DNA from 2 places in the Gloeocapsopsis sp. IPPAS B-1203 genome. Region 1 is predicted to be linked to the other one. Evidence: riboswitches for the same ligand, from Rfam matches in the RefSeq annotation. Region 1 holds a riboswitch; the other holds the start of a gene.

The links. Region 1 has a riboswitch for fluoride ahead of CSQ79_RS04565 (cation:proton antiporter). Riboswitches for the same ligand answer to the same signal wherever they lie in the genome.
Region 2: another riboswitch for fluoride. It lies ahead of crcB (fluoride efflux transporter CrcB); the one in region 1 lies ahead of CSQ79_RS04565 (cation:proton antiporter).

Annotation. Positions count from the first base shown of each region.
Region 1 covers NZ_PEIG01000002.1:250,883-266,999, forward strand. The annotation lists gene tnpB (IS200/IS605 family element RNA-guided endonuclease TnpB) at 1-779, shown strand, start outside; gene CSQ79_RS04545 (AraC family transcriptional regulator) at 955-1,974, opposite strand; gene CSQ79_RS04550 (alpha-mannosidase) at 2,096-5,299, opposite strand; gene CSQ79_RS04555 (SMI1/KNR4 family protein) at 5,362-5,973, shown strand; gene CSQ79_RS04560 (hypothetical protein) at 6,172-7,677, shown strand; gene CSQ79_RS04565 (cation:proton antiporter) at 7,674-9,287, opposite strand; fluoride riboswitch at 9,379-9,443, opposite strand; gene CSQ79_RS04570 (DUF3769 domain-containing protein) at 9,484-11,730, opposite strand; gene CSQ79_RS04575 (photosystem II reaction center protein I) at 11,850-11,966, opposite strand; gene glgP (alpha-glucan family phosphorylase) at 12,266-14,821, shown strand; gene CSQ79_RS04585 (DUF429 domain-containing protein) at 14,805-15,548, opposite strand; gene CSQ79_RS04590 (hypothetical protein) at 15,750-16,028, opposite strand; gene CSQ79_RS04595 (SgcJ/EcaC family oxidoreductase) at 16,049-16,117, opposite strand, start outside.
Region 2 covers NZ_PEIG01000013.1:73,365-89,481, reverse strand. The annotation lists gene CSQ79_RS20555 (sodium:calcium antiporter) at 1-872, opposite strand, end outside; gene CSQ79_RS20550 (Chromate resistance protein ChrB) at 1,107-1,676, shown strand; fluoride riboswitch at 1,734-1,808, shown strand; gene crcB (fluoride efflux transporter CrcB) at 1,913-2,371, shown strand; gene crcB (fluoride efflux transporter CrcB) at 2,355-2,810, shown strand; gene CSQ79_RS20535 (DUF190 domain-containing protein) at 2,854-3,078, shown strand; partial or broken gene CSQ79_RS20530 (heavy metal translocating P-type ATPase) at 3,166-3,964, opposite strand; gene CSQ79_RS20525 (YnfA family protein) at 4,047-4,376, shown strand; gene CSQ79_RS20520 (multicopper oxidase domain-containing protein) at 4,541-5,629, shown strand; gene CSQ79_RS20515 (ZIP family metal transporter) at 5,626-6,780, shown strand; gene CSQ79_RS20510 (QcrA and Rieske domain-containing protein) at 6,784-7,209, shown strand; gene CSQ79_RS20505 (tetratricopeptide repeat protein) at 7,550-8,218, shown strand; gene CSQ79_RS28225 (hypothetical protein) at 8,377-8,499, opposite strand; gene CSQ79_RS20500 (hypothetical protein) at 8,557-8,766, shown strand; gene CSQ79_RS20495 (hypothetical protein) at 8,865-9,440, shown strand; partial or broken gene CSQ79_RS29010 (IS701 family transposase) at 9,486-10,820, shown strand; partial or broken gene CSQ79_RS28210 (ISKra4 family transposase) at 10,864-11,064, shown strand; gene CSQ79_RS20480 (TVP38/TMEM64 family protein) at 11,446-12,147, opposite strand; gene CSQ79_RS20475 (F510_1955 family glycosylhydrolase) at 12,233-13,258, opposite strand; gene CSQ79_RS20470 (hypothetical protein) at 13,280-13,624, opposite strand; gene CSQ79_RS20465 (DUF2933 domain-containing protein) at 13,754-13,975, opposite strand; gene CSQ79_RS20460 (hypothetical protein) at 14,058-14,375, opposite strand; gene CSQ79_RS20455 (hypothetical protein) at 14,681-15,154, shown strand; gene CSQ79_RS20450 (heavy metal-responsive transcriptional regulator) at 15,253-15,714, shown strand; partial or broken gene CSQ79_RS20445 (putative iron-sulfur cluster-binding metallochaperone) at 15,724-16,117, opposite strand, start outside.

The DNA of each region.
Region 1 (16,117 bases):
TAATTCATAGGGAAATACTAGGAACACCAAAGAATGTCACCATATCTAAAACCCCATCTGGGAAGTATTACGCATCAATAGTAACTGAACAAGATATTCCTCACGCTCCTCTGAATGGTGACAAGATAGGTTTAGATTTAGGGTTAAAAGAGTTTGCTTGTTCCTCAAAGGGTGAGAAGTTTGAGAATCCTCAGTATTTTCAAAAATCTTTACGCCGGCTTCATATAAAACAGAGGAGAGTAAGCAGAAAAAACAAAGGTTCTAGCAACCGCAGTAAAGCTAGATTAGTTGTAGCTAAGATTCACGAAAAAGTGGCCAATCAACGGCAGGACTACCAACATAAAATTAGCCTGAAACTGGTATCCGAGAACCAAAGGATATCAGCAGAAAGTCTAAACATTAAAGGGATGGTAAAAAACCGTAAATTAGCCAAACACCTTTGTGATGTAGCTTGGGGCAATTTCCTCACCATGTTGGAATATAAAGGGGATATCTACGGTTGTGAAGTTCACTATGTAGATAGGTTCTTCCCCAGTTCAAAAAGGTGTTCCAACTGCGGCTACATCAAGCAAGACTTAACACTATCCATTCGTGAGTGGGAATGTCCAGAGTGCAAAAGTTTTTGGGACAGAGATATTAATGCTGCCCTCAACCTGATGCTGTTCTCTGAATCAAAAATACCCTTGGAAGAAGGGAAATCTACGCCTGATCAGCTAGTTGTAAGACTAGGTATGAACCGGAATACTGGTTCAGGACAGGAAGCCACAGGTGTAGCGTAGCGTAACCTGTGGTACTTCACAAGTGTTCTGAAAGCAACGTTAGAGCCAGAAATTTTGTTTCTTGATATTGGCGACTATATAGTCTTTAACCAACCGTTACCCTCGTTGTTACCCTTTGTGCCGATTCTTCAAGGCGGAGAGAACAAATCCTCCTATGCCTCATTCTAATTTAAGGTCAAATTCGATGACGGCGATAAGCACTCGGTGTCATGTTCATATGCCGCTTAAACGCATCACAAAACCGACTCGCACTCGCATATCCTACCCGATGGGCAATCTCAGCAATACTCAACTCGCGATCGCATAACAGTTTCTGTGCTTGCTTAATGCGACACGTTTGCAAATAACCAAACACTGTTGTGCCAAAAAGGTAGCGGAAGCCTCGCTTTAATTTGTAGTCGTTTAGTCCCACCTGTCTTGCTAGGTCGAGTAGCGATGGAGGACAATCTAAATCGCGTTGGAGAATTTCTTTTGCTAAATGCAGACGTTCGATATCTGTGGGACGAAAATTTGGGATTGTATTGTATGAACTCTGTCCTGCTAATTGATGAAACTGTAACACTAATAATTCTAGTACCTTACTTTCTAGGTACATGCGTTTGATGACACCATGATAGGGACAATTGAGCATTTGTTGGAGAGTCTGTTGCATGGCGGGGGTGCTTTGATTGAGAGATTGATGAAAGCTTTTTGCCGATTTTCCCTCAATCAGCGATCGCAGCAGAGACGAGGTATTGTCCCAATTCATGCCAAACGACTTTAATCGTTCTAAATCCGTCTTAATTCCCACACTTTTATGGATTTGTTCGGCTGGGAAATATTCAATTGATCGTACTTCTTTGATGTAGCACAGACAAGTTTCACCAGCAGTTTCTTCGCGGTCTTCTTCTAGCTGAATGCCTGGGTTAATCATACGGCGGTCGCCCGCTAAATAGAAATTTGATAACAGCATCCCCTCCCCGTTGTAATGATAGTCTAGACACAAGGGACGCCAATATTGATAGGTAGCAATGTGAATGCTTAGTCCTGGGTGCAGATCAATAATCCACTCTTCCCCTTGCCCTAATCGCTTTGGAATAGCCCGTCGTCGTTCAACATCATTCCACTGCCAAGGAACCTCACCACACGCATTGGCTTCTTCCCAGATCGCATTATATTCAGCTTCAGTAATGATCCGTGCTGTGTCGAGTGGCATTATTCCTATCCCTACTAATTAAGAAAAGGTTTTATTTACTAATGTCACGTCCGGTTAAATAACCCAACTTTCATTGAGTTGTTAGTTGCCAATTGCTAACCACTCTAGTCACTTTAAAATTTTAAGCATTTTCCTGATTGTAAGTTACTGTAATTGAGAAAATTTTCCAAGGCGCAACTTTATAGATTGGCGATCGCACAGTAGATGTTGTCCGCTCTAATAAATCAACAGTTTCCCCGATTGCTAAATCTAAATCACTTTTGAAATTTATTTGTGCTGATTCTCCGTTACATTCGTAACAGCGGAGAATCCATCGCTGCGAATTGTCTTCTGACTGTTTAAATGCCATCAAAATCAGGTTTTCTGCTGATAAATCAAGAAAACAGCCTACTGGTGGTAAGTTTTGCGAAACGCGATCGCTCTGTGACATTAACATCACTTGTAGCGGATAATTTAGCTCATATCCGCGTCGTACTGTCTGCGCTTGTTGCCAATTACCTTGATGTGGATAAATCGCATACGTGAATTGATGATTTCCGCGATCTGCGTCTGGGTTGGGCCATTCTGCACCACGTAACAAAGTCAGGCGTAATTGATGCGGTTGGCTATCGTAGCCGTATTTGCAATCATTCAGTAAACTGACACCGTAATTATCAGTACTTAAATCTGCCCAGTGTAGTGCTGGAATTTCCCATTTAGCTTGTTCTGCTGGTGTTTCTGGTTTAGTAGTACGCTGAATCGCACCGCAAGGAATTTCATAGGTTGCATAATCAGCTTCAAAGTTGAACGGAAAAGCTGCTTTAACCAAAACATGACGCGATCGCCAGTTGACAGTTGTTTCAATTTTCAATAGTGGTAAACCCGCTTGCACCACATAATCTTGACAAAATTCTGATTCTCCGAGTTGACGCACAACGCGAATGCGACTTTGAACGATTCCCTGCTCTAACCACTCAATTGATTTGAGTTGCAATGGTGGTAAGGGGTGTTGTGCATAGTTGGGGTCAATGTTCCATGCATCCCAATATTGACCACTGTCAGTAAATCCTTGTAATTGATTACCTCCATCAGAATGCAATATCTCGCGATCGCACGTCTTATCAACAAGACTCTTTAAGTTTCCGTTTTCACAATCAACAATGACCCGTAAAAATTCATTTTCTAGCGTCCAATCTTCAGTTTTTTTTCTATTGTCATAATACTCAACACCTGATATAATTTTTGTATTATTACCCTTTCTTTGCTCATTTTCTATTGTATTATTTAATACATCGGTAGAAGTAGCTATAAACTTAAGTGCTACTAACCAAAAGACACAATAACCTGTAGCAGGAATATCTTTAGCACTAAATAATAGTGTCTGAGGAGCAATAATTTGGCAAGGTAGCTGATTTCCTTCTAAGTCGCAAACAACCCAATCTTGTGCATCAGGTAATGTCACGCTCACAACGTCGGAACGTTGCCAGTTGAGGGAATTAAACACAACCAAGGGTTGCGCGTCAGGATGCGGGGGTGGTGGTAATTTAATGTGAGATGCGATCGCACTTAACGACTGCTGAGTAATTTCTGCGGTAACTTGTTCAACTTCTTCCCAAGTTGGGTTAACCTCGGCGTAGACTTCAGGAATGGAAGAACCAGGGAGAATATCGTGAAATTGGTTAAATAAAACTTTCTTCCAAGCAGCTTCTAATTGAGCTTGAGGATAAACGAAGCCAGTCGCGATATTAGCTAGTGCGGCAAACAATTCTGCTTGATACAAAAATCCTTCACAACGGCGATTCCAGCGCTTTTGATCTGCGTGGGTAGTGTAACAACCGCGATGAAATTCGAGATAGAGTTCATCTTGCCAAATAGGAAGGGGTGAGGGGTTAAAGATGATTTCTTCATCACGTTGAGAAGTGCTGCGGATTTGTTGGAGATATTTCTGTGCTGTTGTGAATTGCAGTTGAGGGAAGAAGGGAGAATTTTGCCATTTTTGGGCGACTTCTAGCATATCGCGAGTCGGACCACCGCCGTGATCGCCAACTCCAGGAAGCCATAGTGAAGTTTTGAAACTTGTTTGCTGTTCCCAGTTGCAGGCATAAGTCTCCATTTTGATCGGGTCAATACCTTCACCAATCGGGGCAGACATGAGACTTAATATTGCGCTTCCATCAGGCGATCGCCACCAAAAAGCATCATAGGGAAACTTCGTTGTATCGTTCCACAGTAGCTTTTGCGTGACAAAATACTCAATTCCAGCTTGCTGAAGAAACTGTGGTAACGTAGCGCAAAACCCAAAACTATCGGGTAGCCACGCTACTGTAGAAATCGCACCAAATTTAGCTGAAACATAGCGTTGACCGTACAATAACTGACGCACAATCGATTCGCCACTGACTAAATTCAGTTCAGGTTCTACCCACAACCCGCCAACTATTTCCCAGCGTCCATTATTAACTTGTTGTTGAATTGCTGCGAATAAATCAGGGCGATGTTCTTCAATCCAAGCATAAAGTGCAGGCGTAGAATGACAAAATATCAGTTCTGGAAAATCTTGTTGGAGATTAAGAACAGAAGTAAAAGTACGTTGTGCGGCTTCCCAAGTATCGCTAATTGCCCACAACCAGGCTAGATCAAGGTGTGCATGACCGAGAAGTTGAATTTGGCGTTGCTTAATCTCTTGTGCTAAGTATTGCACCGAGGAACGAATAGTAAGCAGTGATTCTGTAAATGCGTGCTTGTCAGGTAGAATTGCCCAATCGATTTGTGCTAGCGCTGTCGCCAGGATTGATAATTTTTCAGGATAGAAGGTTTCTAAATATTGTTGTAAAACCGCGAATTCATCTGCAATAAAGCCAGGTTCAGGATAGGCGGTGTCGGTAGATTCATAAAGACAAAGCGATCGCACTAAAGCCCCAGCATCGTGATTTGGACTGATCAAGCGTAAAATAACCGTAATTTCTTCGCCTGGTGTTACTGCTGGACTAAGCAGTATGCGAGTTGAACAATCAAATAAATCGCCTTCTTGGACAAGTTGACCGTTAACATAAATTTGTGCAGCCTCCGCCCACCAGGTAAGTGCTAAGCGCAAACTTAAACCTGCGATCGGATACCCTGATAAATCATTGGGAATGACAAATTTTTGGGTTAACCACAGTACTTTTTGCCCCGCTGACCAAGCAATGTGTTCTCTATCATTAAGTTTTACTTCAGTTTGTGATGTTGCTTGCGATTCATCTAAAATCCGCCAATGCGCTTGAACGTTGACTTGAGTGCGATCGCGAAGTTTCGCAATCACGGCTGAGATTAAGTTGCTATGAGTTTGAGGTACTGTGGAAGTCATCTTGTCGGTTTTATTTCTAGCATCTGCTGCGCTTAAGTGATTTAATTTAGCAAAGACAGATTATGTATGATTGGTTATGTAAGTCATTGCATCAGGCAGATCGCATTTTTCCAGAATTTTCTCTTGGCTGGAAGTGTCATTTCAATAGCAGCGCGTGGGAAGATGAGATTAACAAATGTGAACAAGAATTAAATTTATCACTTCCACACAGTTATCGAGAATTTCTACTGAGGCATAATGGCGCTCATCTGTTTTACAGTGAATTAGAGGATTACTCAGATACCGCTGCTTGGTGGGCGGGTTCCGGAATTAAGATTTTTGGAACTGGAGAATTGCTAAGCTATAGGCATTACAGACGTATAACCTCCAGCCCATTTACTGATGCAGAAGATCCATCCATACTTGGGTTTGCTTACTTAGGACGTTTAGGCACAGGCGATTTTTGCGCTTTTGATACAGCATTTGTTGGAAATGAGTGTCCTGTTTTGGACTGCGATCAAGATTATCCATCTTCAAAATGGAAGGAGTCTCCAATTGCTTTCTCATTTGAAGAATGGCTAAGTAAAATGTTTGATCGCATTATTAACCACAAAAGCTTACCTGAGTACTGGTTTAGTGACTCGTTATATGATAACTCTCTAGAAATATTTGGAAGTTCTACAGACTATTGTTAAACTGCTGAAATTAAGTTGCTATAAGTTTGCGGCACTGTGGAGGTCATCTTTTCGATAAAATCAGATTGTTAAATGAGTAACTAACAATTAACGTAACAAGAAGGCTGGTCACTGGTAATTGGTCATTGGTAATTGGAAAAAATACTTATTACCCATTACCCATTACCCATTACCCATTACCCAAACCTAATTCATATTATGTCTTCGGCTTCCGGTCGCTATCAAAGCAAACTCTTCAATTTTGTTCACCAGCAATCACGGCGGTTTACACAGCAATGCGATCGCACTTTTCGTCAAATTCAATTTGCTACCAGTTGGATAGCACCAGCCGTCCTATATCCTTTCTACGCTTTATTTCAGTCAACGCGAAAGACAAGACAGTTTACTCCAAAGCCAGCATCACCACAGCTACAAGCAACTTACCAAGATTCTTCCCCACCAATTCCCAGCGCTGACACGCCAATTCAGCAAGTATTACAGTTGTTTGAAATACCTACTGAAGAGATTGCATTACCTAAGCGAGAGGAGCAACCCAAAACAAATATTTTTACTTGGTTCGTACCGCAAATCATTCATTTAGCTAAACAAAGTAAGGAACTATTCTACTCAGATCGCCAAACTACAACGACTTCACCTGTAGAGTGGATACCTATCGCTGCAAAACTGAAGAGCAATCGACGAGTCATTCGAGGAATTGCTACTGAACTTGCAAGTCGCAACTTAGTCTTAGTCACAAGTGGGAATGAAATTCTTGATGTTTTTTCACCACAACAGCAGGAACAAGTGCAAGCAAAGATTCAAGGAGAAGTGGCTATCTACTGGCGTTGTCAACGCTTAGCTTATAATTCTCAAGTTCAAACACGACTTAGCAGTAATACAGAAAGTAATTTACTTCCTCTTGAAAAATCACCTATAACATTTCTAGATCGCGTTTTAGCAGAAGTAGAATCGTATTCTTTTGCAATAACTCAACATTGGCAAAATCAATTAAATAGCACAACTATACTAGCTAATACAACACATCAAAATAATATTGAATCGGATAATTCCACAAGTCACACTTTACGAATTCAAGCTTTAATTTGGGCAGCAATTGATTTCTTTTTGGGAAGCAGCAATAACACAAAATTAGGGAAAAATACGCCAGTAAAAAAATCTTTGCAATTCTCTAGAAAGACGCAACAGACAAAAATACCATATCGTCCTGTGTCTCAATTACCTGGTGTTTCATCACCTACCATTGAAGACCCTTGGTTATCACTTAGTGACTTATTTGGAAAAGTAGAATCTGAAGCTGAAGTACAAGAAACAGTATCTACACAAATACTAAATAAAGTTCTTCCTGAAAATAAAACAAGTGATTCCCTGCGCAGAAAATTAATCAACGGTTGGCAAAGGTTTAAGCCTAAAATTAATAATGTAGTTACTGCGTTAGTAAAAGTACGAACAAGTGCGATCGCGCAAAACTCAGTACCGAATGCGATCGCTACTGAAACTCCTGAACCCAAACCACAAACAAATCCCGCGCAAATTAATCCAACTTCTGAGTGGATCGATGTTAGTGCGATCGCTGTGGGTTATGTCAAGCATCCGTTAGAACAAGTCCTCGAATGGTTAGACCGCGCTATGTCGTGGCTAGAAAAATTATTATTTAAATTCTGGCAGTGGTTGCAGCGATTTAACAAAACAAGTCGTAGTAATTAGCTATCCACTGTAATTACGGGAATTGGACTCATTTCTAAAACAGCTTGAGAGACAGAACCAAGAATGACTTCTTCCCAAACGCGGTGTCCCCGTTTACCAATGATCACATCTGTCACTTGACGCGCTTTTGCTACTTGCACGATCGCTTCTGGAACTGCACCAGATTGCGTGAGAAACTCATAGCGAATATCTGCAAGTAACTGTTTTGCTTTGCTTTGGAGTTCATCTACGGCGTGTTTATCTCCCAGGTTATCAACGTACAACACAATCACTTCACCGTTGCTGCGTCGTGCTAAATCAGCGGCTTTGCGGAGAACTTGGACTGCTAGTGGTGAAGTATCTACTGCTGCTAGAAACACAGGACGACCTGTAACCGCAACTTTGGTAGGATCGACTTCTCCTTTTTCCAATAGTTTGGGTGCAAACACCTGCGTTGTCCATGCACCAATGGGAGCCGTTGTCAAGATCGAGAGTGCAGCGATCGCCAAAATTATTTCGCCGCCTTCAATTCCTGCAGCTAAAGGTAATGCACCAATTGCAGCTTGTACTGTCGCCTTTGCCATATTTCCTGGTAGTAAGAACACCTTTTCTTGCCAAGTCCAGTTACTACCTAAAGTTGAGAGATACCAACCAATTGCTCGACCAACAACTAAACTAAGAGTTAACAGCAACAACCCAGGTAGTAAGATATTTCCTAATACCTGAAGCTGAATAGTTGCTCCAAGTAGCACAAATAAAACAATTTCTGCTATTGTCCACAAGACGTCAAATCCACTACGAATTAAACGAGCAAGGGGTGCATCAAATTCAATTAAAAAGAACCCCATTGCCATGACAGCAAGATAACCAGAATAATAAGGAAATACTTCGGTAAAAATGACAAGAAATAATGCTGCGCTAGCTGCAATAATTATGTCCTGAACAACACTGCGCGTCCATTGCTGAACCAGCACCAACACTAATAAACGAGCAAAAAGGAAACCTGCTGCTAATCCCAAGGCAATTTCTAGAATTACCTGAAAAGGTAAAAGTTGTAAAGGAGACAACGCAATACCAGCAAAAAGTGTTACTGGTTCACCCCCTTGTTGTCCCAAAAAGTTAAGTAATAAGCTAAATACCAGTAAAAGCAAGACATCAGACAGCGCACTTCCTGTCAAAATTGCATCAGGAATTCCTTTAGCGACTCCCCAGCCCAAACTCTTCAGCCTCAACATTCCTGGTACAATCACCGCAGGTGACTCTGCTCCGACAACACAGCCCAACAGCAAGCCAGTCAAGAAATCAAAGTTGAATAGAAACATCGACAAGAAAGCAACAACTACTGCTTCTGTTGATGCTGGGAGAAACCCTAATCTTAATGCTACTGTTCCTTGTTGTGCTAGCTTTTCTCGGTCTAACCCAAGTCCTGCTTTCATCAAGATAATCGTAACTGCAACTAAGCGTAAGTCGTCAGCTGCATTTAAAACTTCAGGACTAATAAAATCTGCAAATTGCGGACCGATCGCAATCCCGATTAGGATCATACCAATGAGGGGCGGCGCTCCTAATCGTTGGGCAAGTTGACCTGCAAAAAACCCCATTGATAAAATCCACAGTGCGCTAGCTAACACTTCTCTCTCCTTCGTAAAGTACAGCAACGGTGGTGTTGCCAAAAGGAGTAACAGAAGCGTTAACAGCAACAGCCCTACCCTCTGGCAAGCCAGAATAGTAGGAGCCATCAGCCTTAATATTAGGCAGTTAGGGTGAGCTCCATCACCCAATTTAGAAGCAAGAATAACACATTTTTGAATTTAGACGTAAAACCAGTTACTCCTGTCGCACTCCACCTAAAACTGGTTGTACTTCAGAACCGGAAAAAGGATCTGTACCACCAACCCAGTTGAAGTCACTGATTCTCAAAGTGAGAGATCCTAACTCTAGAGTTGGATTGTAGCGGAGGACAATTCCGTAAGTACGGCGACTGTATTCGAGAACGTAGTCAGTACTGAGATCTCGACCTGTATTTACATTAATTGAAGTCTGCACGCCAAGGCGAAATGGTCCATAAATTTGCTGTGTAATTCCTACTGACAAAACGCTCCTATCAGCCGCACGATCAAATAAAAATGGTGATGTACCACCTCGTATGCCTTGGGAGTAAGCAATATTGAAGCCAGTATAGTCCAAAAATGGTCGAGAGAAATGACCAAACTGCCCTTGGATACCAACTGTTCCAGTTAATAACGTTTGTTGGTCGCCACTACTATAAAAACTCGCGTCACCGCGCACACCAGCGTACAATTGCACATAGGGTACTACTGGTGTTGGTGTATAACGTAATCCTTCGTTTGCAGTTGCAGGTAACGGAGTTCCTCGCCAGAGTAAGAATCCACGACTAAGTGCCGCACTACCTTGCAAGCGACCTAGAGAAACTCGATTGTTATCGCGAATCGGTTCGAGTAAATCGATGCGATCAGTGTTTGCTGTAATGTATTGTGCTCCAGCTTGATAGCTTAAATTAAATCCGGTGTCTCCTAAAGGAATGACTGGAGAAGCCACAATGCCACCAAGACTACTACGGACTGTTTGATAGCCCAAGGAACCGTTGTACAAGCGATCGCGGTAGCTGTATTCAAGTGTTAATCTGTGGGGTATTTCAAGAATATTGAGGGGAGTACGCAACCGTAAACTAGCGCGTAAGTTATCTCCAATATCCGTTAACCCTGGCAGAACTGCCAAGCCCGTGAGTGTTGTTTGTGGTCCTAAAGTAGCATCTAAGCTACCGCGTATACCAAATAAATCAGGGCTAAAGATATTTCCGCCACTTTCGGTAATGGCTTGTTGCACAAAAACTTGGGGAGTGACGCTGACACGTACTGCTTCACTATCAATCACATTGAAACTGCGTTCAACAAACAATCCTCCACGATCTTCGCTATCGTAGCCTAAGTTGACTAAGCCTGGAGTCACTTGCCGTTGTCTGCGGTCAATAACTTGTTCGTTGCGTGGAATCGGGATTGATAAACCTTGGTCAAAAACTAAGCGCTGTCCTGTTGTCCTAATCCGATCGCGCGAGGGTGTCTCGCGTGTCAGTGTCATTGTATCAGCACGTAACTCTAACTCTGGAGGGGAAAATGGATCGTTTGTGATGCGGACATTCGTTGCTTGCCAACCTTCAGGATCAAAATTAATCGTGTCAGCTTCAACGCGCAAGCGGCGGATTTCTCCTCCTTGTTGTGGTGAAGCTACAGAACCAGTACCAATGTTAATACCACCAGGACTTGTAACTTGTTGTAGCGGTTGATTTGCCGTGATACGATCGCTTAATGGTTGTGGCGCGACTCCCCCAGCAGTGACATCTGTTGGTAATGGTGTAAAATCTTCTCTAGCAGTAGGAATAAAAACTTCTCCACTTGCATTGAGTACATTTCCTGTATCTTGAACCAGATTGTAAGTAAAGCGATCGCCACGAATTATTTGTTGTCCGCGTGTCAAAGCAACATTACCTTCGCCGACGCCGATTAAATTTTCTAAATTCACTTGCAGGCGATCGGCATCTAACACAGTGCCATCATATCGTAAAAGAACATCACCTTCGGCGGTGACAATTTGCCGCTGCGTATCGTATTCTTGGTAGTTTGAATTGAGTTCAACAACGCGATCGCGAACCCTAGGGGCTTGCTGAGGCAGAGGTTGACTTGGTGAGTATGGTATTGTTTGGGCTGATTCTGGTGCTGTTGGTGCTGGCGCACTAAAATCTAGTGTTGGTAAATTGTTATCACTATCTTCTGGTAGCTGTGCGGTTGTTTCGGTCGCAAATTTTTTTAACTTAGCGATTGTATGGCTGTTTCCATTGCTGACATTCAAAGATGGAATTGCACTAGAAGACGCTTCTACAACAGTGCTATTTTGCTCAACAGGATAACCAATAGAAATCGCTTCGCCCAAGAGTGTAGCGTCTTTAGCTGCACTAACTTGGGATTGCACCGAAGATAATGACTGACGATGAGAAGAAATTGCCGTAGACGGCAGAACAATGTGATGCGGTTTAGGAGGCGGTGCTGCATGAGTCATATTTCAGTCACAATAAGCAAGACAGCCTGGCGCATGACCTCAACCGCACTTCTAACCAAATACCAGTAGCAGACATTAACTGAACTGCTGCTTGGTCTACGGCATCTTGTAGGGTTTGGTTATTCGAGATCCCGCCGACCAGGGTTACGTGCAGGGTCATTGGACAAAAAGCCAAAGACAAATATACCAACGAAGAAGGTGACAACAACATACACAACAATTTTAAGAGTCAACATAGAAATATCTCCAAGCGGTATGAGAAGCTAAAGGAAACTGCGACTTAAATTTGCAGATAGTCCTTATCATCATACCCAAATGTTGTCCTTTTTTAGTTGAGATCGAGTTGACTACCTGCAGACTTTGACGCGAGTTTGATGTTAAGGTTTCACTAGAATCGCGATTGCCATAGTAACTCAGTTATTCTGTAAGCCGAAAGGGCGATCGCTGAATTCGCCATAAAGTATTAATAGTTGCCAACTTCAGGCAGAAGTGGTTAAACAATAGCCATAACTGAACACATAATCTCTGCCATCTTATGCAACCAATCCATACATTCAACGTTTCTCCAGCTTTGCCGCCTCATCTAGAAAAATTGCGGCAACTAGCCTATAACATTCACTGGGACTGGAACACTGAAGCGAAAGATTTGTTCCGCCGCTTAGATCTAGACTTATGGGAATCGAGTCATCACAATCCTGTTTTAATGTTAGGAACAATTAGTCAAACGCGACTGCAAGAAGTTGTGGAAGACGAAGGTTTTTTAGCGCAGATGGATCGGGCGGCGCGTCAGTTAGATGAATATTTGCAAGATGGAACTTGGTATGGAAGAAATCGCACTCAAGACTCAGAGTGTTATGCGTATTTTTCCGCAGAATTCGGATTAGTTGATTGCTTACCGATCTATTCTGGGGGTTTGGGTGTTTTAGCAGGCGATCACCTTAAATCAGCTAGCGATCTAGGATTACCACTCGTAGGAGTCGGTTTACTGTACCAGCAAGGCTATTTTGCGCAGTATCTTAACCCTGATGGCTGGCAACAAGAACGCTACCCGATTAATGATTTCTACAATATGCCATTGCATTTAGAACGCAATGCTGATGGTTCAGAATTACACATTGCCGTTCCTTATCCTGGACGTCATGTTTATGCCAGGGTATGGCGCGTGCAAGTTGGCAGAAACCCGCTTTACTTGCTTGATACAAATATTGAGCCTAATAATCCCTACGATCACGACATCACCGATCAGCTATACGGTGGTGACATTGATATGCGCATCCACCAAGAAATTATGTTGGGGATTGGCGGTGTTTTGATGCTTAAGGCATTGGGATACAAAGTGACAGCATACCACATGAATGAGGGTCACTCAGCTTTTCTGACGTTGGAACGGATGCGTGGCTTAATTCAAGAAGAAGGGCTAGATTATGCCACAGCAAGGCAAGTTGTTGTTTCAAGTAATATCTTTACAACTCACACTCCTGTACCAGCAGGAATTGACTTGTTTCCACCCGATAAAGTTTTGTACTACTTAGGACACTATGCCGATATTTTTGGATTATCTAAAGATCAATTTTTAGGACTAGGGAGAGAAAACACGGGTGATTTGACAGCACCCTTTAGTATGGCAGTTTTAGCCCTGAAAATGGCAACGTTTGCCAATGGTGTGGCGCAATTGCATGGTGTCGTGTCGCGTGAGATGTTTCAGGGTTTGTGGCGCAATCTACCTGAAGATGAAGTTCCGATTACCGCAATTACGAATGGTGTTCATGCGCGTAGTTGTGTTGCTAAATCAACGCAAGAATTATACGATCGCTACCTAGGTCCTACTTGGTCATCTGCACCAACCGATCATCAACTCTGGGAACGTGTTGAGGCAATTCCAGACGAAGAGTTATGGCGCAACCACGAGCGCTGTAAGGTAGAGATGATTGTCGCAGTGCGCGAACACTTAGTCAAGCATTTGCGCGATCGCGGTGCTTCGCCTCAAGAAATCGCTTCTTCACAGGAAGTTCTCGACCCGTCAACTTTAACAATTGGCTTTGCCAGACGCTTTGCAACTTATAAGCGGGCGACATTGTGGATGCGAGATATTGAAAGAATCAAGCGCATTCTCACGGCAAAAGACCGCAAGGTACAATTTGTCATTGCCGGTAAAGCCCATCCAAAAGATATCCCAGGTAAAGAACTGATCCGCGATATTAACCACTTTATTCAAGAACATGGCGTGGAAAAGCAAGTCGTATTTGTCCCCAACTATGATATTCACATTGCTCGTTTACTTGTTGCTGGTTCTGATGTTTGGCTAAATACACCACGTCGCCCTAGAGAAGCTTCGGGTACAAGTGGGATGAAGGCGGCGATGAATGGGTTGCTTAACTTGAGTGTTCTTGATGGTTGGTGGGATGAAGCTGATTATGTCCGCACAGGTTGGGCGATTGGACACGGCGAATCTTACGACGATCCTCACTACCAAGATGAAGTCGAAGCCAACGCTTTTTATGAGTTACTCGAAAAAGAAGTTGTCCCCTTGTTCTATCAGCGCGATCCTGATAGGCTACCGCGTTCGTGGACTGCCAAAATGAAAGCCGCAATTCGTTACAACTGTCCATTTTTTAACACAGCGCGGATGGTACGCGACTATGCCACTAAAGCTTATTTTCCCGCAAGCGATCGCTACCATACTTTGTCTGTTAACAACTACACTCCTGCACGAGAATTAGCACAGTGGAAAGTTAATCTCCTCGAGCGCTGGTTTAATATCAAAATTGCCAATGTTGATATCGCTGCGGGGTCTGATGTCCAAGTCAATCAAAATATCGCGGTGAAAGCCCAAGTTGATTTGGCTAATCTTTTGCCAGAGGATGTGCAGGTAGAACTTTATCAAGGTGCAGTTGATGCTAGTGGCGAAATTGTTAACGGGATTGCGCAAGAAATGGACTACCAAGGTCGCGATCAGCAAGGTTATAGCATTTACACTGGCACGATTACTTACACAACTTCTGGCTTACAGGGTTTATCGTTGCGCGTCTTACCGAAGCATACTCTGCTTTCGAGTCCGTATGAGCCTAGGGTAATTATGTGGGCAAGTTAGTCGTTACTTTCATCGGTACGACAATGTAACCTGTTGTGCGATCGCCAAGGACAATATTTCGTTCGGTTCCCCAGTACCACCAATAGGCTGCTACATAAGCACAGATGAGGCTATCAAGTTTGTCTTCAAGTGCTTTGAGGGCAGTTCCGGTACTGGGGATTTCTTGAGGAAACGAACTACATAGACCTAGAGGAGGAAATAGTGTCGGGAGGATTGTAAGAATGTATTGATGAAGTTTGATGAGTTCTACACGGCGATCGCTCAAGCGCCCTTTTTTGTATTTGAGGATGCGGTTTAAATCGAATAAATGAATAATTGCAGGGTGTGGGAAAACTTCGATTTGGTATCTTCCTAGTATTTTAGGTTTGATCTGTGGGGCGTGGGTGAATCCTCGTGCTTCGAGTTCTAAGCCGAAGTTGATAGTACGTTGGGCGAAGGCTAAACTTTGATTTGCTGGGTAGCATCCTGCGTGGTATTTACCAAAGTACTTGTGCGTGAGTTTGTCAGGTAATCGCGTTCCTGTGATGTTGGGGATTAGTGTAGGGGCGTCTACAGCTATGATTGCTGGTGCGTTGAGTTCTACTTTGGTATCAATCCAAGTGAAAATGTCGGCGATCGCCTCTTTTCTATCTAAATCTACAAGTTGTAACTCGTTATCTTGCCACTCTAAGCAACATAAGCCACTTGGTTGCGATCGCCACCCAAAATCAATACCGATAAATTTCATCGTGTTGCTATTAACACCGCTTTGACCCATCATGTTAAACCGTCAGAAAAGAGCTAATTCGGTTGAAACCGCAGCTACACAAACAAAATCTAACTTCATAGATTTCTATAACCCTGACTTTTCGTTATTCCATGGAGGTAGAAAGAGTTTATTAAGCCGTGACTTTAGTCGCCAGTGTCCTTAGTCTCGTGACTTGGTTAATCAATAGTTGTCTTTAGTCGCGATTTCTTCTAAGTTTTCTAGCCGCATTTCCAACATCTTCATACGCCCTGCTTGAGCTGATAGCTCCTTTTTCTCTTTGTCTTGAGAATCTTTGGAGTCTTTAACTAAAGCAACTGTAGCTGCACCAGCCGCAATTGGTAAAGCAGCCATAGCAACGGGGTTACCACGACCAAAAACACCGACAATCGCCATCATAGGAATTGCACTACCCCAGATAGCAACGATTGTTAACTTAGAGGCAATATTGAGGTTTTTCATTTGCTCTTCCTTGTAGTTTTCTATTGTTGCAGTAAATTAATCCACCCGCGTCCGTTTTCCCCCTCTAGCAAAGGAGCATTGTGAAACGC
Region 2 (16,117 bases), on a different contig from region 1:
ATAACGAATAGTAGTGATGCCAGCATGAGAAGGAGGGAAAGGTGTAAATTTGTCGCATCTAGCACTTGCAGCGGACGAGCAATCGCAGCCGTACCCAGCGTCATGGTGACGTTATAGGCAAAAGAGCCAACGACTCCCGCAACCACCACTTCAGAAATGCCCCGCCTCGATGATGACCAAGTCAGGACAACCAATTCAAACGCGGTAGCAAACCCAACTAGCGTCAGTCCCAGCTTTGTTTGTGTTTCCTCAACATTACTAATCTGACGAACCGCCTCAACTAGCAGGATTGCTCCAATTGCCATTGCGATCACCCCAGCTATAACCAGGAGTAGTTCTTTGCTGATACGAGACTGAATGTTACCCCCTTCAGCGTTCGCCAGTTTTGCCTGTGCTTCCTCAAGTTCCTCAGTTTCGCCTAGCGTCGGGGGATGACGTTCTACAATCCAGATTATCGCCACGTAAAGGATGTATAGTCCGACCAGTAATGCGCCTTCTAAGCGATCAACCTGTCCATTCCACACAAATGCAGTTGCGATCGCTCCAATCGGCACACTGAATAGAGCGTAGCGTCTGACATGCTTTCCGAAAGGCAAGGGTGCAATGACTGCCCCAACTCCCAGTGCTACCAAACAAATTGCAATATTAGCCCCAATTACATCTCCAAAGGCAATTCCCGGCACATCTTTCACAGCCGCCGCTACCGCTGTCGCCAATTCTTCGGGTTCTGCCCCTGCCAGTAGCAAACTTAATGCAAACATGCTCACACGCAGCCGAACAGCCGCCATGCCTAAATGCTCGGCAAAGGTCTCTGCCCCCCAGACGATCGCTGCCACACTTGCCAGGATGACCAAAATCCATAGAACAATCACAATCGCGTCTCCCTTCTAGCTCAAATATCAAAATCTTTGTTCTACTTGTTCTGCGTCTAAAACAAGGCTTATCCCTCTGTAACTTCAGACCACTCAATTTCAGTCACTACTGCCGTTGCTTCGACTTCTTCCACAAAATACTTCCACAAAATAGGCTAAATGCAACACCTGTTACAATTAGCCTCAAGCTTGCCACACTTCCAGCTTGAATGCAACACCTGTTACAATTAGCTCATGTCAAGCCAAGCCTGGAATTTATTGATTTATCGAGTTCCCTCGCAACCCTCAACTCAAAGGGTATATGTGTGGCGCAAGCTCAAGGGCTGGGGTGGGCTGTATTTACAGCAGTCTGTCTGTGTTTTGCCACATCGAGAGAACTTGCAGCAGCAGTTGGAGAAACTGAGAGCCGAAATTGCCTCTGGCAACGGAGAGGCAGATTTACTTACGGTTCAAATTGAGGATGAAGCGCAAAACGCAAGGCTGATCGGGCGGTTTCAGCAACAGGTAGAGGAGGAGTATCGGGAGTTTCTAGGGCGTTGCCGAGACTTTCACAAAGAACTGGATCACGAGCGGGGGATTCGCAATCTGACGTTTGCTGAGTTGGATGAAAATGAGGCGGAGTTGGCAAAGTTGAGATCATGGCTGCCCAAAATACGGGAACGTGATTTCTTTGAAGCCTCCGGTTACTCAACTGCTCTCGATGCATTTGATGCTTGTGAACAAGACTTCCAGAACTTCAGCCAGCAGGTGTACGAAGCCCAAGAGTTTGGCATAACAGATGAGCTAGAGGGGAAATTTCCCTAGCTATCTTTTCCTAAGAGAACTAACTTACCTTGTCAATTTACGGGTTTGGCGGTATAAAGAAATTATGGCAATAGAGCTTGCCAAAACCGCTGTCAGATCGATTGGCTGATAGCTGATGGCTCCTACTTTCCGCTTTCGCTTCAGGAGAGTAGGGCTATGTGCAGAAATACAGCATTGGCATCTCTCCTGAAACCGCGAAAAGGACTTCTGCTTCAACGTGGCTTTAGGTGTGCTGTATGGTTATTAATCCACTTACTTTAATCCCCTTCCAGGTTTTGGGTTTGTTGACTCAGCATAACCCAGCGATGAGTGCGCCAATTGCCGTTGGTCTAGGGGCAATTCCAGGGGCGCTGAGTCGTTACTACCTCACGGTGTTGTGCAGCCAGTGGTTCGGAATCAGTTTTCCCTTTGGAACATTTTTCATTAACCTCTCTGGAGCGCTGCTGATGGGCTTTTTTGCCGGGTTAGGAATCGAGCAAGTGATCGGCTCTCCAGAACTGCAACTCCTAATTACAACTGGCTTTCTTGGCTCCTATACGACATTCTCGACCTATGCGCTTGACACCTCTGTTTTGATGCGGGGCAGAGATCGGGCCAAGATGTTGTTTTACTGGGCAGGAAGTGTTGCGTTGGGCGGCATCTGTTTGGAGATCGGCATCGCACTGGCGAAACTGGTGCATGACGGGGGAAGTTGAGATGAGTTGGCTGGCAAAAAGTGGAGCGGGAATCCGGTTCATCCTGCGGTCGAGTAATGCCAATGTGCGAGTGCCTTTAGCGATTAGTTTTGGGGCGATCGCAGGAGCCTTGAGCCGATATTACCTGACGCTGGGCTTAAACCAGTGGCTTGGAACCGCTTTTCCGTTTGGTACGTTTGTCATCAACGTATCAGGCGCTTTTCTAATGGGCTTTTTCACCCACCTTGCAATAGAGCGACGTTTGATCTCACCCGATCTGCGATTGATCATTGCAGTCGGTTTTCTAGGGTCATACACCACGTTTTCTACTTATGAATTGGATGCAGACAAACTACTGACAGTGAGGCAGTGGGAGATGCCGCTGTATTGGATTGGCACCGCTTTTCTGGGAGTGCTGTGTTTGGAATTCGGAAGTTTTCTAGCGCGGAGGTTGCCATGAGTAACTGGGAACGACTCACAATTTACGTCAATGAATCTGATCATTGGCAGGGGAACCTTTGTTTCTAGCGATTGTTGAAACCGCACGACAGCATCAACTTTTAGGTGCGACAGTCACACGAGGAGTAGAAGGATACGGTGTACAGCAGGGTGGGCGAATCTACACCGACCGCATGATGGAACTAGCAGATTTGCCGATGGTCGTAACAATCATCGACAAGGCAGAGGCGATCGCCCAATTTCTCCCCATCGTACAGGCTGTGTCGTAAGCGATCGAGTAACGGTGTTGATTCCACTCGAACGAGAATTGATGATTTGTTTTGGTAGTCATTTTTATTTTCTCCAGTTTGAATTGATTAATCTCTGAGTAATCGCAATCCACTCAACGTTACGGTCACGGTCGAGCCTTCATGCCCCAACACACCAAACGGTAGGGTAATATTGCCTGCAAAGTTTGCGATCAATAGAATCACCACAAAACTGAGGGCAAACACAATGTTTTGCTTGACCACTCCTTGAGCGCGGCGACCCAGGCGAATCGCATGTTCTAATCTCTCCAGGCGATCTGCTATCAAGACAATATCTGCCGTTTCTAATGCCACGTCACTGCCCGCAGCTCCCAATCGCAATGCCAACAGATGCTTGAGCTAAGGTGGGTGCATCATTGATACCGTCTCCCACCATTGCGACTGCCTGATACTGCTTCTGAAGTTTGCGAATGACATCCACTTTCTCTTCGGGTAAGAGTTCTGCGTAAACCTGATCGACTCCAACCTGTTGAGCGATGCTATGAGCCGTGCGGGAGTTATCTCCGGTTAGCATCACAATCTGCTCAATTCCCAGCCGTTTCAATCGGGCGATCGCCTGTGCTGCTGCGGGTCGTACCGTATCTGCCACCGCAATGATGCCTAAGATTTCTCCAGCGTAGGCAACCCAAACCACCGTTTTGCCATCAGCTTCCCACTGTTGGCTCTGCTCTATCAGGGGTTTGGCAACATCATTCACCTGCACCTGGACAAACGCAGCTTTACCCACGATCGCCCTGTGACCATCTATTTCTCCAGTGATCCCCTGTCCCGCTTGGGCTTGAACGTTCACAGCTCTTGCCCAGGTCAGGTTCTGTTGGCGGACGAACTGAGCAATCGCCTGATTTACGCAAATTTTCATCGTCCTGGAGAAGGAAAGAAGCATTATCAATGACAATAGTTCAGCAGACTGTACTTGGAACTACTGCAATATGCACATTCTCAATTCACTACTTCTGTTTGTTCTGTCGGGTCTCTTTGAAATCGGAGGCGGCTATTTAGTCTGGCTGTGGTTGCGTGAAGGTAAAAGCCTTTGGTTAGTGCTATGCGGGGCTGTTTTGCTCACAACTTATGGTTTTGTTGCCACCCTTCAACCCGCCAACTTTGGTCGGGCTTATGCCGCTTACGGCGGAGTTTTCATTATCCTTTCCATTCTTTGGGGATGGAAAATTGACAACGTTATGCCCGATCGCCTGGACTGGCTCGGAGCTGCCATTGTTCTGGTCGGTGTATTAGTGATGATGTATGCACCTAGAACCTAGCTATTGTGGTCATTCGGACAGCGGCAGACTATCTGGCTGATTGCTACTGTTTCCACGAGGCGTGAGCGTCTGCTCACCCACCTTACTCACAAAGTTTAATGGCTGAACTTAATCAATGTGCGCTAATTTGTGAAATTATGAAAGAAATATGAAAAGAAGAGATCATGGATTTGAGTCTCAAACGGCGATCGCTCATCGGTGGTGGCATATTAGGTTTTGGGACATTGCTGAGTAAGCTTTTGCCCAGTAGTGCCTTTGCTCAAACTCCTACTTCTGCGGACACTAGTACACCTTCAGGTCATTCTGTGCCAGTGCATGGAGGCAGTATGACGATGGGAGATGTAGACAATTCCCGCAATGGGTTTGATCCACAAAATATCTTGACGGATTGGGAAGTAGGAAAAGTTTCACAATTGCCTAATGGCAAGACATTGCGAGAGTTTGAAATATCAATTGCAGAACAGGAGGTTGAGATTGCCCCTGGAGTCGTTTATCCTGCCTGGACGTACAATGGGCGCGTTCCGGGTCCAACGCTGCGAGTCACGGAAGGAGATCGCGTCCGAATTCGCTTCAAAAATCCAGGTGTTCATCCACACACGCTGCATTTTCACGGCATTCATTCAGCACGGCAAGATGGTGTTCCTGGTACGCTTGAAGCATTTCCGGAGCAGGAAGTGGTTTATGAGTTTGATGCCAAACCCTTTGGCTGTCACCTCTATCACTGTCACTCTGCTCCGTTCAAACGGCACCTGCACAAGGGACTCTACGGCGCGTTTATTATCGACCCTGATCCTAAACAACATCCTGACCAACAAGAAAAAGCCCAGTCTCGGTTACTCGGTAGTCCGCAGAACGCCAAGTGGCAAGAGTTTCTCATGGTGATGAACGCATTTGACACCAATTTTGACGAGGAGAACGAATTCTATGCGGTCAATACGATTCCGCATGAGTTTATGAAACGCCCGATTCAGATTGAGCGCGATCGCCCAGTACGAGTGTATTTGATCAATGTCACTGAGTTTGACCCGATCAATTCCTTCCATCTCCACGGAAACTTTTTTGATTACTACGACCACGGAACCACGTTAATACCAACGTTGCGAACAGTTGATACTATCATGCAATGCCAAGCCCAGCGAGGCATTTTGGAGTTTACATTTCAGAAGCATGAACTGGGCATTTATATGTTCCACGCTCACCAGTCAGAATTTTTGGAACTCGGTTGGATGAGTGCATTTGAGGTGGTGGCATGAGAAAGACGTTGCTTTGGATCATCTTGCCGCTCGTTGCACTGGCGCTCGCGATTGGAGTATTTCTTTCTAGCAATCCACTTGAACCATTAGGAGTTTCAGCCCCTCCAATTGAGAAGCTTACAGTAGAGCGAACTTTGCTAGGCGATCAAGGTATCTCTTTATTAGTGAGAACCAGCGGCTCAGAACCGATGCAAATCGCCCAAATTCAGGTTGACGGAGCCTACTGGCAATTTACCCAAACGCCACCTGGAGAATTACCCCGATTGCAAACGGCTTGGATTAAATTGCCTTACCCCTGGGTGCGCGATGAGGCGCATCACATTCGGTTCATCACCGATACGGGAATCGGGTTTGATCATGAGATTGCTGTTGCCGTACCAACGCCCCAATTTTCGTTGATTCGCATTTTGGCGTATGCGCTGCTGGGGTTATATATAGGAGTCATGCCTGTAACTCTAGGAATGCTGTTCTACCCAGCTTTAAAACAATTAGGCGGACAGGGAATGAAGTTCATTTTGGCGCTGACCGTCGGCATGCTGGCATTTCTTCTCGTAGACACATTGGAAGAAGGATTAGAACTTGCAACGAAGTCAGCAAGTGCTTTCTCTGCTAGTGCGCTTGTTTGGCTTGTTGCTATCACCTCGTTTCTTGCGATTTTTGCGATCGGCAGACAAGGTGGCAAGTCTCCAGAAGGGAAGGCACTTGCAAGTTATTTGGCATTAGGAATTGGCTGGCATAACCTGGGAGAGGGATTGGCAGTCGGCACTGCCTTTGCCGCTGGAGAAGCAGCACTGGGTTCGTTGCTCGTCGTTGGGTTCACCCTGCATAACATTACAGAGGGAATCGGCATTGCTGCGCCTCTGGTTGATGCACGCCCTAAATTCACGACGTTCCTCAGTTTAATTGCCTTAGCAGGACTGCCTGCTGTTATTGGCACTTGGATTGGAGCCTTTACCTTTTCACCTCACTGGGCAGCAGTTTTCTTAGGCATTGGAGTCGGAGCAATCTTGCAAGTGATGGTGGAGGTTGGAGCATACTTGATACGCACTGCTCATCGATCAGGTAGTAACTGGCTCTCTACTGTCAGTCTAATTGGATTTAGTTTAGGTTTAGCCATCATGTATGGAACTGCACTTCTCGTCAATTTCTAATGTATGAATCGCCGCGCTTTCTTTAGATGGATAGGACTGGGATGGCTAACCAGCACATTGCTACCGATTCTGGTAGCCTGTGGCTTCAAACGCATTGCTGCCAATTCACGATCGGATGGCTTTGTGGTAGTTGGCAACGTGTCTGAGTTAGATCAATCCGCAGGCAAACTGCAAGTTCAAGTCGGTAATACTCGGCTCATCGTAGTGGGTAGTGCTTCTCACCCCCAGACAATTGTGGTACTCAATCCCACCTGTCCCCACGCTGGATGCATTGTGAAGTGGAAAGATAATCAGAGCCAGTTTGTCTGCCCCTGTCATGGATCTGAATTTGATTCGCGTGGACAAGTCACTCAAGGTCCAGCCACGAGAGATTTAGTAAGTTACTCCATTAAAGTTGAAAATCAATCAATTCTTGTCAAGCTGAATTAAAATTGCTAAGTTTCACTGCATTATACTTATTAGGTGATGCGAATTCGTTTCTTTAAGAAAATTGCCATCAATTAACCTAAGGTGGGCTAGTGTTGACGTTTGGTCTAGGAAGATCGAGTTTACAGCTTTCATTTACAGTAATTCTATTAAGAACATTCAGGTTAGATCGCACCGCATTCAGAAAGTACGCTGTTATCTCTTAGATAAATTTTCAACACTTGAGAGTTAGTCGCTGTTATAGTGGAACTGAATGGTTAGCAACTGTTGCAACCTTGATTAAAGATGGTTCTATGCAAGATTAGAACAGAGCCAAATTAAAATTCTGTGTGATAGAGGCGAAATGATTTACAGAGTCAAGCAATTGAGTATGGTTCTGATCGCCCTAATATCGATCGCTGGGATTTCCCTGAGTACTCAGGAAACTCAGGCTGCGGAATCAACCCAGGCTGAAAATTTGTTCAGTCAGGCTTCAACACAGTTGGAGCGGGGAAACTTTCAAGGAGCGATTCAGGATTTTAGCCAAGTGATAAAGCTTAATCCCGATTATATGGAAGCCTACTGTGAGCGTGGTCTTGCTTATGCATTTTTGGGAGACTATCAAGAAGCAATTAAGGGATTTCGTCAAGCCATTGAAATTGATCCAAACCATGTTGATGCTTACGCTCGCTGGGGGACTGCTCTGGCGAGTGTTGGGGATTTACAAGGGGCAATTGAAAAGTTTGATGAAACTCTAAGACTTGCTCCCACTTTTCTTGATGCTTACTACAACCGAGGTTTGGCTCACTACAGTCTTAATAACCATGAACAAGCTGTTGAGGATTTTACACAGGTCATCCAGCTTGAGCCAGCGCTGGCTCAAGCATACGGTCGTCGAGGTCTTGCTTACTATGCTTTGAGCAATCGTTCCGCAGCCATTTCAGATTTACAGCAAGCGGCTACTCTCTTTCAGCAGCAAGGCGATCGGGTTGGCTACCAACAAACACTTGATTTAATTCAGATTATTCAATGATAACTAGAAAAACCAACTGACTAAGCAGTTAAAACCAGGCATTACTGAACTGATCAGTTCATCCTAACGGTATAGAGTCCTTACAGGCTTTAGGACCGCATTCTCGCGACGGTAAACCTCAATCACCTAGGGGTCATATAGAAATAACTTCACACTTTTCAGCTATAAGTTTGCCGCAGTTTTTTGGAAGTTGATGGCAGACAAGTTGGTGCATCAGTGCCAGTGCCCAGAGTACCGACAGCCTGATGAGCATCCCAATAAAGTGTTGGGGAGCATGTCACTTTTGCAAATAGGTAGGATTTAGGAGAAGATAGGGGATAAAATTAGAGGGAGTGGGGATGAATTTAGAGAAAGCGCAAGCAATTAAGGCACATGTAGATGCAATTGCCGCACTCCTATACGAGGAGGCAAATCAGGAAGAGTTGAAAACTCTGGCAGGAATAGAGAAATCTGTACGCGACTTGGCACTGGAGCATGTAATGCCTCACATGGGGATTTTTTTATCGAAACAGTCACAGGTACAGCAGTTGGACGAAAGCGACAGATAAAGAGTATCTTGGGAAAGCTTCCGCTCACGCGCATCCAAGCAAAACGACTTGAAGTAAAATCCCACACAAGATTAAGTCCATATCTTGAGAGTTGCTGTGTGCGTTCAAGTGCAAATGTATCTTACGAAGATGCGGCACGAGATGTACAAGAATATACAGGCATAAAAGTATCTGCAAAAACCCAACAAAGATTGGTACATCGGCAAGAGTTCCGGCTGCCCCAGGTGAAGGCAGAAGTGGAAGAATTGAGCATCGATGGTGGAAAGGTTCGACTTCGTACCGAATTGGGATATGCTTGTGTATGGCGAGATTATAAAGCAGTAAGTCTTCATAGTCACGCTACCGGAGCATGGTTCTATGATAATCAAGGACTGACTAACTGGGTAAGGTCTGTGCCGCTTTCTCCAGTTATTACCTGTCTTGGAGATGGACATGATGGGATCTGGAATATAATCGCAGCGATCGCTCCTAAACAACAACGAAGAGAAATTTTGGACTGGTATCATCTCAAACAAAACCTCTACAAGGTCAATGCTGCCTACAAGCGACTGAGGCTTTGTGAAGTATTGCTTTGGTGTGGGGATGTAGATGCTGCAAGTGCGCTGTTCACAAAGAGCAACCGTAAGACAGCCCAGAAGTTTTGCGCCTACCTGAACCCTCTTTTGTTACTATAGGAGGAAGAAAAACAAGAGAGAAAAGCTGAATTCTAGATAGAGAGTATGGTTGAGCCGCGTAAGCCACAAGCAACAGTTGGATTTGTGGATGAATATTGCCAAACATATCAAAACTTGTTCAGCGATGTCAGGAACTATGAATACTTCAAGTTCCTACACATGGGGATGATTAGCGAGCTATCACGTAAATCTTTACCAGAAATTGCGCGAATAGTTGGATTGAAAGATGGGCAAGGATTGCATCATTTGTTGCGGGATGCAGTGTGGGATGTTAAAGCACTTCAAGAGATGCGATTATGGTTGACTTTAGTAACAATTGGGGAGCGATCAATTACATTGTGCATTGATGAAACCGGAGATAAAAAGAAGGGAACAGCAACTGATTATGTAGCTAAACAATATATTGGTAACTTAGGAAAAGTGGAGAATGGTATTGTCTCGGTTAATGCCTATGCAGTCATTGATAATATGACTTATCCATTAATGTTTAAAGTTTTTAAACCTCGGACTCGACTGAAATCAGGAGACCAATACAAAACTAAGCCGCAACTAGCACTAGAAATTACTCAAGAACTGATTGATTACGGATTTAACATTGAACTAGTATTAGCAGATAGTTTGTATGGGGAAAGTACAGAGTTAGTCCTCGCTTTAGTTGAGTTGAAACTACCTTTTATCGTAGCTATTCGTAGCAATCATGTAGTTTGGCTTTCCCCAGGAGAGAGTTCGTTACAACCGTTGGTTTGCCTATGAGCAGAGCCTTTCTCACCGTCCCCCAGAAACCCGCTACATCCGTGAAATTATCTTTGGTAAGCGTCGGCATCTGAGGTATTTTGAAATTACAAAAGATGATACTATTCCTGAGTCGGCAGATACTTGGTTTATCATGACTAATTTACCTGGTAAAATTCAACAAATTCTAGGTAATCTCTATAGCTTGAGAACTTGGATTGAGTATAGCTTCAAACAGGTAAAAAATCAGTTAGGGTGGGCAGATTTTCGGCTCACAGATTATCACAGTATTGAGCGGTGGTGGGAAATCGTTTTTAGCGCTTACCTCTTGGTTACTTTGCAAGCGTTACAGTTTAAATCATCAACCGCTAATTCTGGAACTAATACCAACTCAAATGCACAAAGCTATTCTAGCTTTACTGGTAAGAGTGAAGAAATTACTCAACACCTGAATGGGAATCAGGTGTTAACTGGAAGAGTTCTTTAAACAACTTAAGACTAATTATCCAACCTTATATATTCTGGTATTTAGTTGAGCCTTGGCTACGAGTATTCCGAATACCTGGACTGAAAAGAGGGCTATTCAAGTTGATAGGAAATATGAACAGCTTCCGAGGTTATTCTATAGATTATGCTATGGCAAGTTAGGTATATATCTTAGTTTTTAGTTTATTAAAGTAACAAAAGAGGGCTGAAGAAACACTGCCACCGCATCGTCAACTATCAACACTTCCACGCCCAAAAAGTCTCTGTTGCAACAGGACGAGTGGAATCAGCAGTGAAGCAACTTGATAGAAGGCTTCAAATCTCTGGTGCTCAATGGCTTGAGCAAAACGTTCCCCAGGTCTTGGCGCAACGATGTGCATACCTTAATGGGATGCTTTCTTCTTGACTCGCTTGCAAAAGTGACTTGCTCCCAAGTGTTGCATTACCGATTGAATGTATTTCTCAGTTATTTGAACGAGTACCAAAGGCGTTGTTACGTGGCATTGGGCAGCGTCAAAAGCATTTATCTAAGCTACTATTTCGACGTTGCTTCTGGGACGAGTGTTGTTCTGCTCTCTACAGTTATTTTTGGCATTGTTCTACTTTCGACAAACTTCAAACAACGCCGAAAGCGCAAAATCTCTGATTCACATTTATTATAGAAGCTGTTCCTAATTAGATTTGTAACTTCTCATCCACAAAACCACGATCTATGTCTGAATGTATTTAGGTACAAATACTTCACTACACTTTGATTCTAAATGGGTAATGAGATAATACCACGCATTCATTCCAAGTGAATAATATCTCTTATATTGAACCAGTTGTACCGATGAATACTATACGGTAAACCTATCAACAGAATCAGGAACAGAATAGAAAGAACAATCCCTAACGGTAAACCAACTGTAAATGTTGAACCTAAAAATGTTAGAAAAAAAGTAGATGGAATCATGCCAAGCAATGTTGCAGTAGCATAAATTGGCAATGAGAGTCCTGTGATACCGGCTCCATAGCTAATCAGATCAAATGATAACACTGGAAGTAGGCGTGTGATGAAGATCACCCAACCAAGATAAACTTCCCCTCGATTTTTAGAGAAGTAGATGAGTTTCCCTGTTAGCGCATGGACAGCCGATCGCCCTAGTGTATAGGCAATAAAGTATGCCAGCAAACCACCTAAGAAACCGCCAATGACACTATAAATTCCTGCCAAAATTGGACCCCAGATCATCCCAGCCACAACCGCAAGTGGGGCACTTGGAATCGGGCTGATCACAACAGATAGCGTCAGAATACCCGTGTAAACCAGTACTCCCAGCCATCCCCAACGTTGAGTCGCTTGTTTCAGCCCTTCAGCAGAAAATAGATCGAACTCCGGTCGAATCCAGAGCCACCCGCAAATTAGTAGATACAACAGCAGGATGGTCAGGGCAATGGTATTCTGACGGTTGAGAAGGTGCTGCTTTTTTCGTCGCTTGCGCTTCATAAAAGATTAAAAGGTACTGACCATCTCGGCACTTTGGTCAACAAGCAATGTAAGCATCATGCAACGCATCGTTTCCTCACAATTACTAACTTAGTTCATTCCATGTTTTACCACCGTCCTGTGATTGGAAAACAATATTGTTCTCATTAATAGCGTAGAAAATCTGTGCATTACTGGAAGCAACAGCTAGATACAAAACTGTGCCCTCTAGTCCATTGCTGCTCCAAAGCTCCCAGGTTTGTCCATTGTCCACGCTGCGGTATAGTCCAGTATTGGCAGGAGAGACGCGATATCCAAACATCACCGTCCTGTCGCCATCTGCTTGCAGTGCTAATCCTACTATTGGAGCAGTAGCTGTGCTGGGAATGAGTGACCACGTTTTGCCCGCATCTTGACTTTCATATAGCCCGGCTTGTGTTGTCGCTACCACTCGCTCTGCATTGAGAGGATCAACTTTAAGGCTAAACGGCATTGCCTCTAAACCATTTGCAGGCTGCTGTACCCAGGTTTGACCAGCATCGTGCGATACAAAGAAGCCTCGTTCTCCAGATGTGGCTAGACCGTAAATGATGTCAGGGCGGCTAGGTGCGATCGCCATTGCATGAAAATCTACTCCTGACATGGAAACTTCTTGCCAATCTACTCCTTGATTTCGGCTCACTTGAAACCCCAAGTTGCCACCTTCTGGTGGATGGCCACTGGCATAGAAGCGATTTGCGTCAGTTGGGTGAGCGATGAAACCCATGTAATCGTACCGTTCTTTTACCCAATACCATCGACCTGTCTCAGATCGCTTTAGAAGACCATTATGACTGGCAACATAGATAATTTGAAAACTATCAGGGCTGACGGTTAATCCATGAATGTGATTGTTTGCCTGCCAGTTCTCTGCTGGTTTTAGAGACGCTTCTGAAGTAGTGGGCGCTAGTAAGTTATCCGTTTGGTTGGATGGCGATTGAGATGCAGCACTGGACAAATTGCTTCTGGTAGGCTGGCTGGTACGACTAAATAACCAGGCTGCACCTCCTAAGGCTATGAAAAATACGATTGCAGGGACAGCGTAAGCTAACCATTTTGCAGCCTTTCCCTGGTTTGAATTTGACTGACTCATAATGTTCTGGTAGTTTCCTGGTTATTGCCTCATGCCCATCATGCTACTGCAAGGGGTCACTATACGGCTTATCAAAGTTTGAGGTTGGAAGTGATTGACATTCCAGACGCTTAACAGGGCAATCGCCATTCCTGCACCGACGAGGGTATCTTTGAGCCGTTGTTTTCGTCTCTCCGCTTGGAAGTGTTTCAACCGGATCTCCTGCACCGCTTGTTCTATGTATTTGGGCGGAATATTGGCGGCTGCTCCAGCTTGAATTAATTCCTCTAACGAGTACCCCTGCACTGCTTGGGCATATAAGCGAGCGGCACGGGCAAACACCTCTGGGGCGATCGCTTCAGGAATTCGAGAATCTGAATTGTTCATAGCACAGTCTGAATTCAGGAAATAAAGGGAAGAATGTCTGCCAAGACAAAAATTCCCTATGTGTCAAGTCCATCCTAAACTCTCCATTAAGCTATGGAGTCAAGTGGAATGACTTATATAATGTGTGAGTTACACGCGCAATTGAGCCAGTTGCTCGTCCCGATTAAGCAATTTACTGGCAGGTAACAAAGATCGTCGGTGTGATGAAGCAGATATTGAATCCTTGTCCATTTGGTTCATCATTAGAAGTATCGCAAGCGGACAGGCTGCTAGCAACTGCAGTGGTAATGCCCTCAGCGTCAGTTGCGGTACTAACACAGCAATTGCAATGCCGACGGCTACCTGCCCCACCAACACTTTCCAGTCAAAACACATGCCAAGGAAATTGACTTTTGTTTTCAGCGTGTTGCTCTTGTCAGAGATAGAGATGATCTTATTGTCCTGGCATTGGGTTCATCCAGCCCTGTCCTGAAGGGCTATTCTGCTGCCCCATCATCCCAGACATATTGTCATTGCCCATCATGTTGTGCATCATGCTCATCATAGAGTTGCACTGAGCAATCATTTGCCTCATTTGTTCTTCTGTTGGGGCTGTCTGCGTTTGATTTGTATCAGAAGGCGTTGCAGGCTGCCTTTGAGCAATAGTAGAGGTTGTTTGATTGTGCTCATGAGCGATCGCCGGAAGTACGGTTACTCCCAACATGGCTAAACCAACTACAATTCCACTGGTAATAAGTCGAGTACGTTTCATAGTATTCATTCAATGTTCAATCAACAATTCGTCAACATCTCGATGACTATTGCTATGCTAGAGTCTCTAGTCGGCTATAGAGTCAAGTCATCGACAACATTTTCTTACGCGGTCAATAACGTCCTAGAGTGAAATAGCTTTACTACTCTCTGATCGCTCACTTCACTTGCAACTTTCGTCAAGGAAAAAATTTGAATCATTTTTTGAGCGATGCATAGCGATCCTCCAACGCTAGGTTAGAAACAAAGGGCGTCCAGCCTGACTTTACTGTTGATGATAGCCATAAGGACTTATTGAGGTGTACTATGTCAAATTCCCAAACCGTCATCCGCTCCTTTCACTGGCTGAATTCACCCGAATGGAATGTAGCTATATTTTCATTTCTCCTGTCTTTCTTCTGGGAGGTTCAGCAAATGCCGTTCTATCAAGTCCCATCTGAGCTTTCCTGCTTTGGGATGATCAGAAATTGCACACTGGCTACAGTAGGTGATGTTGGAATTGTGCTTACTTCCTTTTGGGTGGTTGCAGCCACATCAAAGTCACGCCAATGGGTTCGTCAACCCAGTCTAAGGCAAATCAGCGTATTTACACTTGTAGGAGTTCTAATTACAGTTATTTTTGAAGACCTAGCAACAAGATGGTTGGGTATTTGGACTTACGCCGATTTCATGCCAACAGTTCCAATTTTGGGTACTGGATTACTGCCACTGTTGATGTGGCTACTAATCCCACCTTTAACAATTTGGTTCGTCAAACGCCAACTTTGTCATGTCAGATGAGCCATGTGGTGCTCAAAAAGCCTTGACTCTATAGTTAACTATAGAGTTTAGACTAGAAATGCGGCGGGGCATTTTGCTCCAGATTCAACGGGACTGCCATGAGAAGACTGAGCCAAAACCGATTGCCAGAGAAACTGCTCAAGATTGGAGAGCTGGCAGAGCAGAGCGATGTTGCAGTAGGAACTATTCGCTATTACGAAACATTGGGGTTGATTGAACCGACCCACAGAAGCGAAAGTGGCTATCGTTATTACACTACTGATGCGATTAAGCGCGTGCAGTTTATCAAGAAGGCGCAATCTCTCCAGTTTTCCCTGTCCGAAATTCAGCAGATTTTGGGTGTTCGACATCAAGGCGATCCAGCTTGCCCACTAGTGCGAGACCTATTAAACCGAAAAATTGCTGAGTTGGACGCGCAACTCGATCGCATCAAGACGCTTAAGGTCGAGCTAGAAATATATCGCGATCGCTGGGCAGATCGCCCGTTCGATGATCCTTACAGCCAAGAGCTTTGCAGCATGATTGAAGAAGTGGCTGAGCATGTACTTTCTAACGATTAACATTTGACATCATCTCTTGAATAATTCTTTAACAACAAAACGAACATTTTCTAAACAGCAAAACCTTTGAGGATTATTGACTTCACAACCACAGCACAACCACAGCGTTTGGTTTTGATATCATCCATGATGGCGACGATCGCACTGCTCTTACCACGCTGTTGAATCTCTTCATTAATTCGCTGACGGCTCCAACCAAAACAGTAACAAACTGGAACAGTATCTTTTTGATCTTTCTGAAACACAGAAACTTTCACATCAGCCGTTGTAAATTCTTGTCCCGCTTCTGAAAAGTAGACTATTGAACACTCAGCGTGAGCACAAAAAAAATACGGCGGCTGTGGGTCTAACTGTTCCAATGCTATGGGCTGAAGCAAGCTTTTGCGTAATGAGTTTAACAGGC